DNA from 2 places in the Actinomadura rugatobispora genome. Region 2 is predicted to be linked to the other one. Evidence: riboswitches for the same ligand, from Rfam matches in the RefSeq annotation. Region 2 holds a riboswitch; the other holds the start of a gene.
The links. Region 2 has a riboswitch for ZMP and ZTP ahead of ACZ466_RS27795 (bifunctional methylenetetrahydrofolate dehydrogenase/methenyltetrahydrofolate cyclohydrolase). Riboswitches for the same ligand answer to the same signal wherever they lie in the genome.
Positions count from the first base shown of each region.

Region 1: it holds a riboswitch for ZMP and ZTP, as region 2 does, so the genes downstream of both, ACZ466_RS43350 (serine hydroxymethyltransferase) here and ACZ466_RS27795 (bifunctional methylenetetrahydrofolate dehydrogenase/methenyltetrahydrofolate cyclohydrolase) in region 2, are expected to answer to the same signal.

Region 1 covers NZ_AP029191.1:9,629,870-9,636,775, forward strand. Annotated here, with positions in the region: gene tpiA (triose-phosphate isomerase) at 1-234, shown strand, start outside; gene secG (preprotein translocase subunit SecG) at 467-709, shown strand; gene ACZ466_RS43335 (RNA polymerase-binding protein RbpA) at 785-1,156, shown strand; gene ACZ466_RS43340 (acyltransferase family protein) at 1,235-2,623, opposite strand; gene ACZ466_RS43345 (TetR/AcrR family transcriptional regulator) at 2,771-3,544, shown strand; ZMP/ZTP riboswitch at 3,608-3,694, shown strand; gene ACZ466_RS43350 (serine hydroxymethyltransferase) at 3,785-5,065, shown strand; gene ACZ466_RS43355 (class I SAM-dependent methyltransferase) at 5,097-5,891, opposite strand; gene ACZ466_RS43360 (GNAT family N-acetyltransferase) at 5,904-6,906, opposite strand, start outside.
Region 2 covers NZ_AP029191.1:6,177,690-6,184,595, forward strand. Annotated here, with positions in the region: gene ACZ466_RS27775 (DUF4190 domain-containing protein) at 1-395, opposite strand, end outside; gene purN (phosphoribosylglycinamide formyltransferase) at 565-1,236, shown strand; gene purH (bifunctional phosphoribosylaminoimidazolecarboxamide formyltransferase/IMP cyclohydrolase) at 1,307-2,857, shown strand; gene ACZ466_RS27790 (hypothetical protein) at 3,041-3,220, shown strand; ZMP/ZTP riboswitch at 3,250-3,336, shown strand; gene ACZ466_RS27795 (bifunctional methylenetetrahydrofolate dehydrogenase/methenyltetrahydrofolate cyclohydrolase) at 3,398-4,249, shown strand; gene ACZ466_RS27800 (FHA domain-containing protein) at 4,363-5,091, opposite strand; gene ACZ466_RS27805 (DUF3017 domain-containing protein) at 5,360-5,845, shown strand; gene ACZ466_RS27810 (NADP-dependent isocitrate dehydrogenase) at 5,927-6,906, shown strand, end outside.

The sequences.
Region 1 (6,906 bases), 3.5 Mb from region 2:
CCCGACGACGCCCAGGAGGTCTGCGCCGCGATCCGGGGACGGCTCGCCGAGCTGTACGACACCGAGGTCGCCGGTGAGACGCGTATCCTGTACGGGGGCTCGGTCAAGGGCTCGAACATCGCCGGGATCATGGCGCGGTCCGATGTGGACGGCGCTCTGGTCGGCGGGGCGAGCCTGGACCCGGGTGAATTCATCAAGATCTGCCGTTTCCGGGACCTGCCGGTCTCGGTCTGATCGCGGGCCGGGCGTACCGTCCCGGACGGCGCTCCGAGCTGGTCAGTTCTGATCAATTCGGTCGCGGTACGGGGATTCTTGCCGAACCAACGGGAAGTTCGTCGTACCCTTCCGTACTGACGGGCCGACCGTTCGGCCCGCGATCGCGTCCGCGAACAGAACGTTCCCTGAACACGAAGCCGAACATGAAGCGCCCCGCCGCCGCGGGGTCGGCCGGAAGAGGCGTACAACAGTGATCATCGCAGCGTCCGCAGTGCTCATCCTCACCAGCCTGCTCATGGTGGTCCTCGTGCTCGCGCACAAGGGCAAGGGCGGGGGCCTGTCGGACATGTTCGGCGGCGGCGTCACCTCGTCCCTGGGCGGGTCGTCGGTGGTCGAGCGCAACCTGGACCGGCTGACCGTCGCCACCGGCGTCATCTGGTTCGCCTCGATCATCGTGCTCGGGCTGCTGTTCAAGAGCAAGGGCGTCGGCTGAGCAGGCCGTGACACAGCGAAATGTCCCGCCGCGTGGTCAGTGCGGCGCGGACGCACACGAACGAGGAGTGAATCCGTGGGTAGTGGAAACGCGATTCGGGGCAGCCGGGTCGGCGCCGGTCCGATGGGGGAGGCCGAGCGCGGAGACGCGGCCCCCAGGGTCTGGGTGACCTTCTACTGCGCCAACCGGCACGAGACCCGCCCCAGTTTCGCGACCGACGTCGCCGTTCCCGACACCTGGGACTGCCCGCGCTGCGGGTTCCCGGCGGGCCAGGACTCCGCCAACCCCCCGGCTCCGCCCAAGACCGAGCCGTACAAGACGCACCTGGCGTACGTGAAGGAGCGGCGCAGCGACGAGGACGGCGAGGCCATCCTCGAGGAGGCGCTGGCCAAGCTCCGCGAGAAGCGCGCCAAGGTCAAGGCCGCCATGGAGGCCGCCCGGGTCTGAGCCCCCGCGTTCTCCCGCCACCAGGTCGGCGCCCTCGCACGATCTGGACAGCCCGGTTTCCCGTAGGGGAGCCGGGCTTTACGCGTCCCCGGCGGCGGCCTTCGCAGCGGTCGTCGGGGCGGTCTTCGCGGTGCTCTCCGCGGCTGCCGGGGCCGCGTCCGCGCCGTCCGGGAGCGCTCCTTCCCGAAGCACGGGGGCGGTGCGGCGGGCGAGCCGCCGGCCGAGGCGCTGCAGCGGCGCCTCGATCCACCGGTAGGTGAGGTGGCTCACCAGCAGCACCGCGACCAGGTACGGGACGAGCAGCAGCGGCGCGTCGGCGCGGGGCCGCCCGATCGTGATGTCGGAGACGATCAGCAGCACCGGATGCACCAGGTACACCGAATAGCTGATCAGGCCGAGCCGGGTGAGCCAGCGCGGGACGCGGCGGCGGCGCAGCGCCATGCCGAGCGCGAACACCAGCGCGGTGACCAGGATGCCGATCGTCCAGGCGCGCTTGAGGACGAACTCGGTCTGCCCCGGCGCGTACACGGTGATGTGCCACAGCCCGCCGCCGATCGCCGCGGCCAGCACGGCGGTCACGGCGACGGCGGCGGCGCGCACGCTGATCTGGCCGCGCTCGGCCCGGTGGATGGCGGTGCCGGCGAACATCACCGCGAGCAGGGCCAGGCCCTCCCACGCCTCGACGCGCGCGTTGCCCAGCAGCAGCACGGCCGCCAGCGCCCCGCCGAGCAGCGCGCCCGTCCGGGCGAGCCGGGTCCGCGACGAGCAGGCCAGCGCGATCGCCGCGGCCATGACGAGCGCGGCGGTCACCGCGACGGTGGTGATGCCGTGGTCCCGCGACAGCGCCGCGGTGGGCAGCAGGACGCCCAGTCCCAGCGCGGCCACGGCCAGCGCGGTGGCGATGGAGGCCGAGTGCCGGTCGAGGCGGCCCAGCGCGAACAGCGCCACCACCAGCAGATAGAAGATCATCTCGTAGGACAGCGTCCAGAGGACGTTGAGCGCGCTGGGCACCGCGAGCAGGTCCTGCATCATCGTCAGGTGCGCCGCGATCGCGCCGAGCGGATCGTAGGCCTCCCCGAGGCGCTGCCGGAGCGGCATCAGGCCGGTGACCGCCAGCAGCAGCGTGACGGCCAGCACCGCGAGCAGCAGCGGGTAGATCCGGAACAGCCGGCTGATCCAGAACCGCCGCGCCGATCCGGTGCGTTCCAGGGACGCGGGGATGATGTAGCCGCTGACGAGGAAGAACAGCAGCACGCCGCTGTTGCCCGGGTCCAGCCACCGCAGGATCTCGTGCCGGAACTGCGGGAGGTAGTGGTAGCAGCCGTGGTGGAGGGCCACCGCGATGGCCGCGATGCCGCGCAGCGCGTCCAGCCATCCCAGCCGCTCGGCCCCGGTGGGCGCCGGGGCGGGCCCGTTCTGCGGGGCGGCTCCGTCCGCCGGGCCTCCCGGGGGAGAGGTATCCGGCACCAATCGGGTGGGATGTCCGGTTTGCATTACCCGCCGACCTTAGTGGACCTTGTTCACCTCGTTCGCGCCGACCGGGGCGATCTCACCGGATGTTCAGCGAACTCTCAGTCAACGCGCGGCTTTCCCCGGCGCCGATACGGTTCTCTCGTGCCTTCATCCACGTCAGGGGAACCGCCGTTCTCGGTGTGGCTGCGCCCGGAGCGGGCGCGGCGGGACCGGCGGCTGAGCCGCGAGCGGATCGTCCGGGCCGCCGTGGCGCTGCTGGACGCCGAGGGCGTCCGCGGGCTGTCCATGCGCCGGGTGGCCGCCGACCTGGAGGTGACCGCCGGCTCCCTCTACTGGTACGTGACCACCAAGGACGAGCTGATGGAACTGGCCATGGACGAGGTCCTCGGCGAGGTCCTCGGCGAGGTCCTCGGTGAGGTGAGCGAGCGGGGCCCCGCGCCCGAGGGCGAGTGGCGGACGGCCCTGGAGCGCATGGCCCGCGGGCAGCGCGCGATGCTGCTGCGCCACCCCTGGATGCTGTCGGACCTGGCGTCCCAGCCCAATCTCGGCCCGAACGCGCTGGCCCTCGCCGACGCCGGGCTGCGGCTGCTGGCCACCGCGGGGTTCCGGGACGGCGAACTGGACGCGGCGCTGGCGGCGATCACCGACCATGTCGTCGGCGCGGTCGCCGCCGAGATCTCCTGGCGCACCGTGACCGAGCGCACCGGGGCGCGCGCCGGGGGCACGGCCGACTGGCGGGAGCGGGCGGGCGGCTTCCTGGAGCGGGTCGCCGAGGAGTACCCGCTGCTCGGCCGGCGGCTCGGTGCGGGCGGGCCGGTGGACCCGGGGGCCGAGTCGGAGCGGCGCTTCGCCTACGCGCTCGGCTGCCTGCTGGACGGTCTGGAGGCCCGCCGCGGCGGACGGCCCCCGGCCTAGCCGACCGGCGCTTCCGGGCGAGCGGCCGCCGGCGCCCGTGCCGGTCGGCGGCGGCCCGGTATGCTTGGCGGACGCGACTGGCGCAGTCAAGGTGGAGTCGACCACCGGGGAGCGAAGCACGTCCGCACACCGCGCGCCTGGGTGTACGGGCCCCGCAAGCCGGGGGTCCGCGCCGAGCGCACCGGTCCTCCGGCCGACCAGCAGGTTCGACCAGCAGGCTCGACCGGCACGGAGGCCGCCATGCACCAGCCGTCCCTTCCGCATCTCGCCGACCAGGACCCCGAACTCGCCGGACTGGTCGAGGCCGAGGCCCGCCGCCAGTTCGAGAAGATCAGGCTCATCGCCTCGGAGAACTACGTCTCGCCCGCCGTGCTGGAGGCCACCGGCTCGGTGCTGACCAACAAGTACTCCGAGGGCTACGCGGGCCGCCGCTACTACGAGGGCCAGCAGAACATCGACCCGATCGAGCTGCTGGCCGTCGAGCGGGCCAGGACGCTGTTCGGGGTGGAGCACGCCAACGTCCAGCCGTACTCGGGCTCGCCGGCCAACCTGGCCGTCTACATGGCCTTCCTGCGGCCCGGCGACACCGTCATGGGGCTGTCGCTGCCGATGGGCGGGCACCTCACGCACGGCTGGTCGGTGTCGGCGACCGGCAAGTGGTTCAACCCGGTCCGGTACGAGGTGCGCGCCGACACCGGCCGGGTCGACCTGGACGAGGTCCGCGACCTGGCGCTCAAGGAGCGGCCCAAGCTCATCTGGTGCGGCGGCACCGCGATCCCGCGCATGATCGACTTCGCCGGGTTCGCCGAGATCGCGCGCGAGGCGGGCGCGGTGCTGGCGGCCGACATCGCGCACATCGCGGGGCTGGTCGCCGGCGGCGCGCACCCGTCCCCGGCGGGGCACGCCGACGTGATCTCCACGACGACGCACAAGACGCTGCGCGGGCCGCGCGGGGCGATGGTGATGTCGACGGCCGAGCACGCCTCCGCGGTCGACAAGGCGGTCTTCCCCGGCCTGCAGGGCGGCCCGCACAACCACACGACCGCCGCGATCGCGGTCGCGCTGAAGGAGGCGGCCCGGCCCGACTTCTCCGCCTACGCCCACCGGATCGTCGCCAACGCCAAGGCGCTGGCGGAGGCGCTGCTGGAGCGCGGCTTCGACCTCATCTCCGGCGGCACCGACAACCACCTCATCCTCATCGACCTGACGAACAAGGGCGTACCGGGCAAGCCCGCGGCGCAGGCCCTCGACCGGGCCGGGATCGAGCTGAACCACAACGCGGTGCCGTTCGACCCGCGCAAGCCGTTCGACCCCTCCGGGCTGCGGGTGGGCACCGCCGCGATCACCACGCGCGGGCTGGAGCCCGGCCAGATGCCGCGCGTGGCGGCGTGGATCGACGACATCGTCCGGGCCACGGCGCGCGGGGAGGACGAGACGGCGGGGGAGGAGCGGCGCGTGGCGGCGGAGATCCGCGAGCTGCTGGCGGCCCACCCGATGCCGGGCTGGGCCCCGGCCCCCTGAGCCCCGGCTCCCCTCGCCGCGGAGCGCCCGGTCAGCGCGTCCGGGCCGCCCGGAACACGCTGATCATCCGCCAGGCGTCGGGGTCGGTGACGGCGACCTCGCCGAAGTCGCCGTACCGGGCGACCGGCTCCAGCGCGCCCGACAGCCGCACCGCCGCGTCCAGCTCGGTCGCGCTCCAGAACCGGTAGGGGACCACGTCCTGGACGACCCGGACCGGCCCGCCGCCCTCGGCGATGGTCATCGTGACGCGGTCGTCGGAGATCTGGGTGACGGGGTCGAGCCGGTCGGTCGGTTCGCCCCAGCGGACGGTGGCGCGCGCCTCGCCGCGCTCCACCGTCCACCCGGTGCTGGTGCTCGGCTCGTCGCCGAGCCGGTCGGCGGGATGCGACATCTCGACGATGTAGAGGCCGCCGCCGGCCAGGTGGGCGGCGGCCCGGTCGAGGTGCGCGGTGAAGGCGTCCAGGTCCATCAGGTGGGAGGTGGAGTCGAGCATGGTCACCACCAGGTCGAAGGTGCGCCCCAGGTCGAAGGCGGTCATGTCGTCCTGGACGACCTCCAGCTCGACCCCCTCGGCCTTGGCCCGCTCGGCGGCGTAGGCGCACATCGCCGGGTGCAGGTCCAGCGCGGTCGCCGCGACGCCGCGCCGGGCGAACTCGCGGGCGTGCTCGGCCGGGCCCGCCGCCAGCTCCAGCACGCGGCCGACCGGCCCGGCGGCCCCGGTGCGGTGCCGGGCGCACCAGCCCAGCAGCACGTCCACCTCGGCGGGCACGTCGCGGAACGAGCATGCCAGCTCGTAGGCCCAGGGATCGTCATAGATGCCGGTCACCCGGCCATCCTGTCACCCCCGCCGCCCCGCCCGGAGCGTCCCGGCCGGAGGGCGGGGCGCGGGGCGGCCGTCCAGGCGCAGCCGGATCTCGACGATCCCGGGGTCCTCGGTACGGCGCGTCCGCCCGCCCAGCGCGGTGAACAGCCGCCGGATCCGCACGTTCTCGCTCAGCGCCGTGGCGCGCAGCTCCACCAGCCCCCGGTCGCGGGCCAGCACGACCAGCAGTTCGGCCAGCGCCCGTCCCAGGCCCCGGCCCTGCCAGGCGTCCTCCACCAGGAACGCCAGTTCCGCGACGCCCGGATCGAGCAGGTGGACCAGGTGCGCCAGTGCCAGCAGCGACCCGTCGGGGCCCTCGGCGACGAGGGTGAGGCCGCGGTCGGGCACGCACAGCAGGTCCATGGCCCGCCGCGACGGGAACGGTTTGGGGCTGAAGTACCGCATCCGGCGGGAGTCCTGCGAGCAGCGCAGGTGCATGGCCTGGACCGCGTCGGCGTCGCGGGGCTCGATGGGGCGCACCACCACGTGCGTGCCGTCGCGCAGCGGGACCAGGCGCCGCGAGGGCCGCGGGGCCCGGGGCGGCTGGACGGCGCGGACCAGCGCGTCCGCCCGGGCGGCCTCGGTCGCGGTGAACGGCAGCCCGGGCCGGGCCAGCCGCACCGCGCGCCCGTCCCCGGCCGGGACGTGCAGCACGTCGGCCCGCCCGGCGTCGGCGCGGGCGGGCCTGGACGCGGTCCAGGCGGCGTCCTCGGCGCGCAGCAGTTCGGCCAGCGCGGCGGGCAGAGCCCCGGGATCGCCCTGCAGCCGCGCCACCAGCGCCAGGGCGCGGGTGGGCTCGTCCACGAGCTCGTGCGGGCGGGCGGGGACGACCGCGGTGCGGGAGCCGCCGGCCGCGGCCAGCGCCTCCTTCAGCCCGCCGGGGTCGGCGCCGGCGGCGGGCATGTCGACGATGAACTCGTCGACCACGCCCTCGGTGTCGACCTGCACGGAGAGGCCGAGGATGTTGGCGCCTCGCCGG
Region 2 (6,906 bases):
TCACGGCAGGCGGTCTCGTCGGTCCGGGTGTTGGCCGAGCCCAGGCACTCCTGGTACCCGCTCAGCTGCGGCCACAGCACCGCCGTCACCGCGAGCCAGAAGCTCGCCAGCGCCAGCCCGAACGCGCCCAGCACGATCCCGCCGACCGCCCCCGGCGCCGCGGAGCGCTCCCGGACGGCCTGCTTGCGCGCCCTGACCCCGACCACCAGCGCGGCGATGCCCAGCACCAGCCCGACCGGGAAGAAGAACGGCGTCAGGATGAGGGCGCCGCCGCCGAGCCACAGCGCCCGCCGTCCCGCGCGCCGGGCGTCGTCGTCCTTGCCCGCGGGGCCGCCGGCGGCGGGGGCGGTGTCCCGGCCGATCCCGCCGTCGCCCTGTCCCGGCTGCTCACTCAACGTTCCGTCCTCCCGATGCCGACCTCTGGTGCGAATGCCGCCGCGCCGAACAGGGCCGATAGGCTTTGTGGCGGCCGGTCAGGCCACCGTGCCCGGACCGCCCCCGGTCCGCGCCCGCGGTAGGCCCGCCGCCGGTCCGACGTCCACCAGCACCGTCCACCAAGGAGTCATGGTGTCCGCCCGGCTCGTCGTCCTCGTCTCCGGCGCGGGGACCAACCTACAGGCGCTGCTCGACGCGTGCGCGGATCCAGCCTACGGGGCCCAGGTGGTAGCCGTGGGCGCCGACCGCGACGACACCGGCGGTGTGCGGCGCGCGGAGGGCGCCGGACTGCCCACGTTCACGGTCCGCATCCCCGACTTCGCCGACCGCGCCGCCTGGGACGCGGCGCTCACCGAGGCCATCGCCGCGCACGAGCCCGACCTGGTCGTCTCCGCCGGCTTCATGAAGATCCTCGGCCCGGCGTTCCTGGCCCGCTTCGGCGGCCGCACGATCAACACCCATCCCGCGCTGCTGCCCTCCTTCCCGGGCGCGCACGCCGTGCGGGACGCCCTGGCGTACGGGGTCAAGCTCACGGGCTGTACGGTGCACCTCGTCGACGAAGGCGTGGACACCGGACCCGTCATCGCCCAGGAGGCCGTGCCCGTTCGCTGGCACGACGATGAAGAGAGCCTCCATGAGCGCATCAAGCAGGTGGAGCGCCGGCTCATGGTCGAGGTCGTGGGCCGGCTGGCCCGCGACGGCTGGACCGCCCAGGGCCGGCGGGTCTCCATGAAGTGCAGGACCTGTAACACGTCCGCAGACGATGAGGGGAGCCCGGCCGGTGAGCCAGGTCGCGAATGATGCCGGGGGCACCGCCCCCGGCAGGGTGCCGAGCGATTCTGGGGGGGCGACCCCCCAGGCCCCCCGGCAAGTGCCGGTTAAGCGCGCACTGATCAGCGTGTATGACAAGACGGGCCTGGAGGAGCTGGCCAAGGGCCTGCACGAGGCCGGCGTCGAGATCGTCTCGACCGGCTCCACGGCGGGCCGCATCGCCGCCGCCGGGGTGCCGGTGATGAAGGTGGAGAAGCTCACCGGCTTCCCCGAGTGCCTGGACGGCCGGGTCAAGACCCTGCACCCCAAGGTGCACGCGGGCCTGCTGGCCGACCGGCGCAAGGACGACCACCTCCAGCAGCTCGACGACCTCGGCGTCGAGCCGTTCGACCTGGCGGTGGTGAACCTCTACCCGTTCTCCGAGACCGTCGCCTCCGGCGCCGCGCCGGACGACTGCGTCGAGCAGATCGACATCGGCGGCCCCACCATGGTCCGCGCCGCCGCCAAGAACCACGCCAGCGTGGCCGTGGTCGTCGACCCGGCCGGCTACCCGGCGGTGCTCGAGGCCGCCCGCGCCGGCGGCTTCACGCTGGACGAGCGGCGCCGCCTGGCGGCCCGCGCGTTCGCCCACACCGCCGCCTACGACGTGGCCGTGGCCTCCTGGTTCGCCGGCGAGTACGCGCCCGACGCGACCGCCGCGCAGACGCAGTGGCCCGACTTCCTGGGCGCCGCCTGGGAGCGGTCCGCCGTGCTGCGGTACGGGGAGAACCCGCACCAGCGCGCCGCGCTCTACACCGCCGGCACCGGCGGGCTGGCCGGGGCCGAGCAGCTGCACGGCAAGGAGATGTCGTACAACAACTACGTCGACTCCGACGCCGCCCGCCGCGCCGCCTACGACTTCGCCGAGCCCGCCGTCGCGATCATCAAGCACGCCAACCCGTGCGGCATCGCGATCGGCGCCGACGTGGCCGAGGCGCACCGCAGGGCGCACGAGTGCGACCCGGTGTCGGCCTACGGCGGCGTGATCGCGGTCAACCGGCCGGTGACCGCGGCGATGGCCGAGCAGGTCGCCGACGTCTTCACCGAGGTGCTGGTGGCCCCCGGGTTCGAGGACGCCGCGCTGGAGATCCTCACCCGCAAGAAGAACATCCGGCTGCTGCGCTGCCCCGAGGGCCCGTCCGACCCGGTGGAGTTCCGCCGGATCGACGGCGGTGTGCTGCTGCAGACCGTCGACCAGGTGGGCGAGCCCGGCGACGACCCGTCCGGCTGGGACCTCAAGGCGGGGACGCCCGCGGACGAGGCCACGCTGCGCGACCTGGCGTTCGCGTGGAAGGCGTGCCGGTCGGTGAAGTCCAACGCGATCCTGCTGGCCGCGGGCGGCGCCACGGTCGGCGTCGGCATGGGCCAGGTGAACCGGGTCGACTCGGCCCGGCTGGCGGTGTCGCGGGCCGGTGAGGAGCGGGCCGCCGCGGCGGTGGGCGCGTCCGACGCCTTCTTCCCGTTCCCCGACGGCCTGGAGGTGCTGGCTCAGGCGGGCGTGCGGGCGATCGTCGAACCGGGCGGCTCGATCCGCGACGAGGACGTGATCGCGGCCGCCGAGAAGGCCGGGATCACCCTGTACTTCACCGGAGTCCGGCACTTCTTCCACTGACCGCCGGGTCCGCCGCCCCCGGGATTCCGCGTGCTCCGGCACGGGAATCCCGGGGGTTTTCGCCGATCATGGGCGGTTTTACGGTTTCTGGTTGGTACCCTCTGGCGGGTCGCGCGCCTCTCCTTCCCCGGACTTCCCCGGACCCGGCCCTGCGCGACCCGTCTCTCTCATGGAGCCCCGTCTATGGACGTCCTGGTGACCCTGCTGCTGGCGAGCGTGACGCAGACCGCCACCCTGCTCGCCGAGTCCCGCCAGATGATCGGCCTCGCCGCCGCCATCCTGGCCGCGATGCTGGCCGCCCAGATCGGCTGGCACGGCACCGACCGCCTGCTCGCCTGGAAGTCCCGCCCCGACGAGGACTGAGCCGACGGGCGCGGAGAGCGTCGATAGACTGGCCGGGACGCGACTGGCGCGGTCAAGGTGGACTCGACCACCGGGGAGCGAACACAGTCCGGACACCGCGCGCCTGGGTGGACGGCATCCGAGCCGGGATCGGGGACGCCCGGGAAGGCTCCCGGCCAGATCAGCGCGGAGGAACAGATGACGGCACAGATCCTGGACGGCAAGGCCACCGCGGCGGAGATCCGGGCCGACCTCAAGGTACGGGTCGAGGCGCTGCGCGAGCGCGGCGTGACCGTCGGCCTCGGCACCGTCCTGGTGGGCGACGACCCCGGCAGCACCGCCTACGTCAACATGAAGCACCGCGACTGCGCCGAGGTCGGGATCGAGAGCATCCGCCGCGACCTGCCCGCCGACGCCACGCAGGACGACGTCGAACGCGCCGTCGCCGAGCTCAACGACGACCCCGCCTGCACCGGCTACATCGTCCAGCTGCCCCTCCCCAAGGGCCTGGACGAGCAGCGCGTGCTGGAGCGCATCGACCCGCTCAAGGACGCCGACGGCCTCCACCCGATCAACCTCGGCCGCCTCGTCCTGATGCAGCCCGCGCCGCTGCCGTGCACGCCGAAGGGCATCGTCGAGCTGCTGCGCCGCTTCGACGTCCCGCTGCGCGGCGCCGAGGTCACCGTGATCGGCCGCGGCGTGACCGTGGGCCGCCCGCTCGGGCTCCTCCTCACCCGGCGCAGCGAGAACGCCACCGTGACCCTGTGCCACACCGGCACCCGCGACCTGGCCGCGCACACCCGCGAGGCCGACATCGTCGTCGCCGCCGCCGGCGTCCCCGGCCTGATCACCGCGGACCTCGTCAAGCCCGGCGCCGCCGTCCTGGACGTCGGCGTCTCCCGGGTCGACGGCAAGCTCGCCGGCGACGTCGCCGCCGAGGTCCGCGAGACGGCGGGCTGGGTCGCGCCCAACCCGGGCGGGGTCGGCCCCATGACCCGCGCCATGCTCCTGTCGAACGTCGTCGAGGCCGCCGAGCGCGCCTCCGCCTGACCCCGCGGCGAACCCACCCACACGTACGGGGCCGCGTGACGCGGCCCCGTACGGGTGGCGTGGCGACCGCCCCTCGTTGGCGCTACCCGGGGCGGGGCGGTCGCACGGTCACATCAGCTGGCCCGGCGCCCCGCCGCCGTCGTCGCCGGCCGGCCCGGTGCGGTGACGTGGCCCGGGGCGTGCGGGCCCCCCGGGCGGCGGACTTCCGGGCCGCGGCTCCGCGCGGCGTCCATCGGCGGCCGGTTCTGCTGCGGTACGTGCACCGGCGGCAGTGGCCTGACCAGACCCATCGCGATGACCTCGTTGGCCAGCCGGGTGCGCCGGTTGGCGCCCTCGGGGATGCGGAACTTCTGGTAGAGCCGCAACAGGTGCTGCTTGACCGCGGCCTCGGTGACGACCAGGTCGGCGGCGATCTCCCGTGCGGTGGCGGGTGCGACGAACGCCTCGTCCGACAGCGCCGGACGGCACAGCGAGGTCAGCACGTCCACCTCGCGGCGGGTGAGCTCCGGAGCCACGGCACGCCGCAGCTCGACGTCCGGATCGACCTCCTCCCGGGGGATGCCCCCCATCCGGCAGCGCGCCGTGCCGAAGCTGACGACATCACCGTCCTCCAGGACTCTGCGGGCGATCGGGCGGCCATTGACACGGGTCCCGTTACGGGACAGTCCCATGTCGACGACGTACACGTACGGGCCGCGCCGAACGATCTCTGCGTGCAATCGGGACACACTCGGGTCGTCGAGGCGGATGTCGACTCCCCGCCCTCGCCCGACCGTCGTGACGTCGGGGCGCAGCGGCACCACCAGCCCGCTGTCCTCGATCCGCATGAACGGCCCCTCCACGGCAGTCCTCCCAGCTAGTTAGCGACCCCTGTCTGGCGGGTTACCCGGCCGCGTACCCGTCACACCCTCCTACTGGCCGGTAGGACCGATGCCACAAGGCATGTGGCGTCCATCAGGACGTTCTGGGCCCCATCCGTCACGCTCCTGGAGTGAAGAGATTGCGGCCTGGACGGTAAAGTTGGAAGAAATCTCCCGTCAAGAGGGCCCCTTCTCCGGCAGATATCACGGGCCGACGCGCCCGGGGCCGGAACCGGCTACGGTCGGTCGTATGAGCACCGAGTTGCGCCGAAGGCGGCGCAAGGCCCCCACGCGCAGGGGAACCGGACCGCACTGGCTGGGCCGGCTGCCCTATCTGATCGTCCTCAGCGGCGTGACGGCCGGGCTGGTGCTGTGCTTCTTCCACTACTTCCGCAAGGGCTCGGTACTGATCGCCGCGGCGCTGCTGTTCGGCGCGCTGGCCCGGCTGCTGCTGCCCGAGGCCCAGCTCGGCATGCTGGCGGTGCGGAGCCGCTCCATCGACTGCTGGACGCTGGTGTTCCTCGGCGAGGCGGTCGCCTTCGTCGCGCTCAGCGTCCCGCCCATGAACAAGACGGGACTGGTCGTGGCCGCGGCGTTCGGCCTGCTCATCGCCGTGGTGTTCGTGGTGCGGGGCGTCCGTTTCCTGCTGTCGCAACGCGGCGGAGCGCGCGGTGCGCCGCGCGGTGCGCCCGGCGGCGTACCCCCCGGGTCAAGCCCAGGTCGAGGCCAGGTCTAGACCTCCGTCGCCTCTCGGATAGCCTTCGCAGTTGAGCCTTACAAGGACTGCTGGCCGGTGTAGGAAAGGGACAGCAACAGCATGCCCAAGATCAAAGTAGCGGGCCCCGTCGTCGAGCTCGACGGCGACGAAATGACCCGGATCATCTGGAAATTCATCAAGGACCAGCTGATCCTGCCTTACCTCGACGTCGATCTGAAGTACTACGACCTCGGGATCGAGCACCGCGACGCCACCGACGACCAGGTGACGATCGACGCCGCGAACGCCATCAAGACCCACGGGGTCGGCGTCAAGTGCGCCACCATCACCCCCGACGAGGCGCGCGTCGAAGAGTTCGGCCTGAAGAAGATGTGGCGTTCCCCCAATGGAACGATCCGCAACATCCTCGGCGGCGTGGTGTTCCGCGAGCCGATCGTCACCTCCAACATCCCGCGGCTGGTGCCCGGCTGGACCAAGCCGATCATCATCGGCCGTCATGCCCACGGCGACCAGTACCGCGCCACCGACTTCGTGGTGCCGGGCCCGGGCACGGTGACGATCACCTACACGCCCGACGGCGAGGGCGAGCCGATGGAGTTCGAGGTCGCCAAGTTCCCCGGCGGCGGCATCGCGATGGGGATGTACAACTTCGACGACTCGATCCGGGACTTCGCCCGGACCACCATGCGGTACGCGCTCAACCGCGAGATGCCGCTGTACATGTCGACGAAGAACACGATCCTCAAGGCCTACGACGGCCGGTTCAAGGACATCTTCCAGGAGATCTTCGACACCGAGTTCAAGGCCGAGTTCGAGGCGAAGAACCTCACCTACGAGCACCGGCTCATCGACGACATGGTCGCCGCCGCGCTCAAGTGGGAGGGCGGCTTCGTCTGGGCCGCCAAGAACTACGACGGCGACGTCCAGTCCGACACCCTCGCGCAGGGCTTCGGCTCGCTCGGCCTGATGACCTCCGTGCTGATGACCCCGGACGGCAAGACCGTCGAGGCCGAGGCCGCGCACGGCACCGTCACCCGCCACTACCGGCAGCACCAGCAGGGCAAGCCGACCTCCACCAA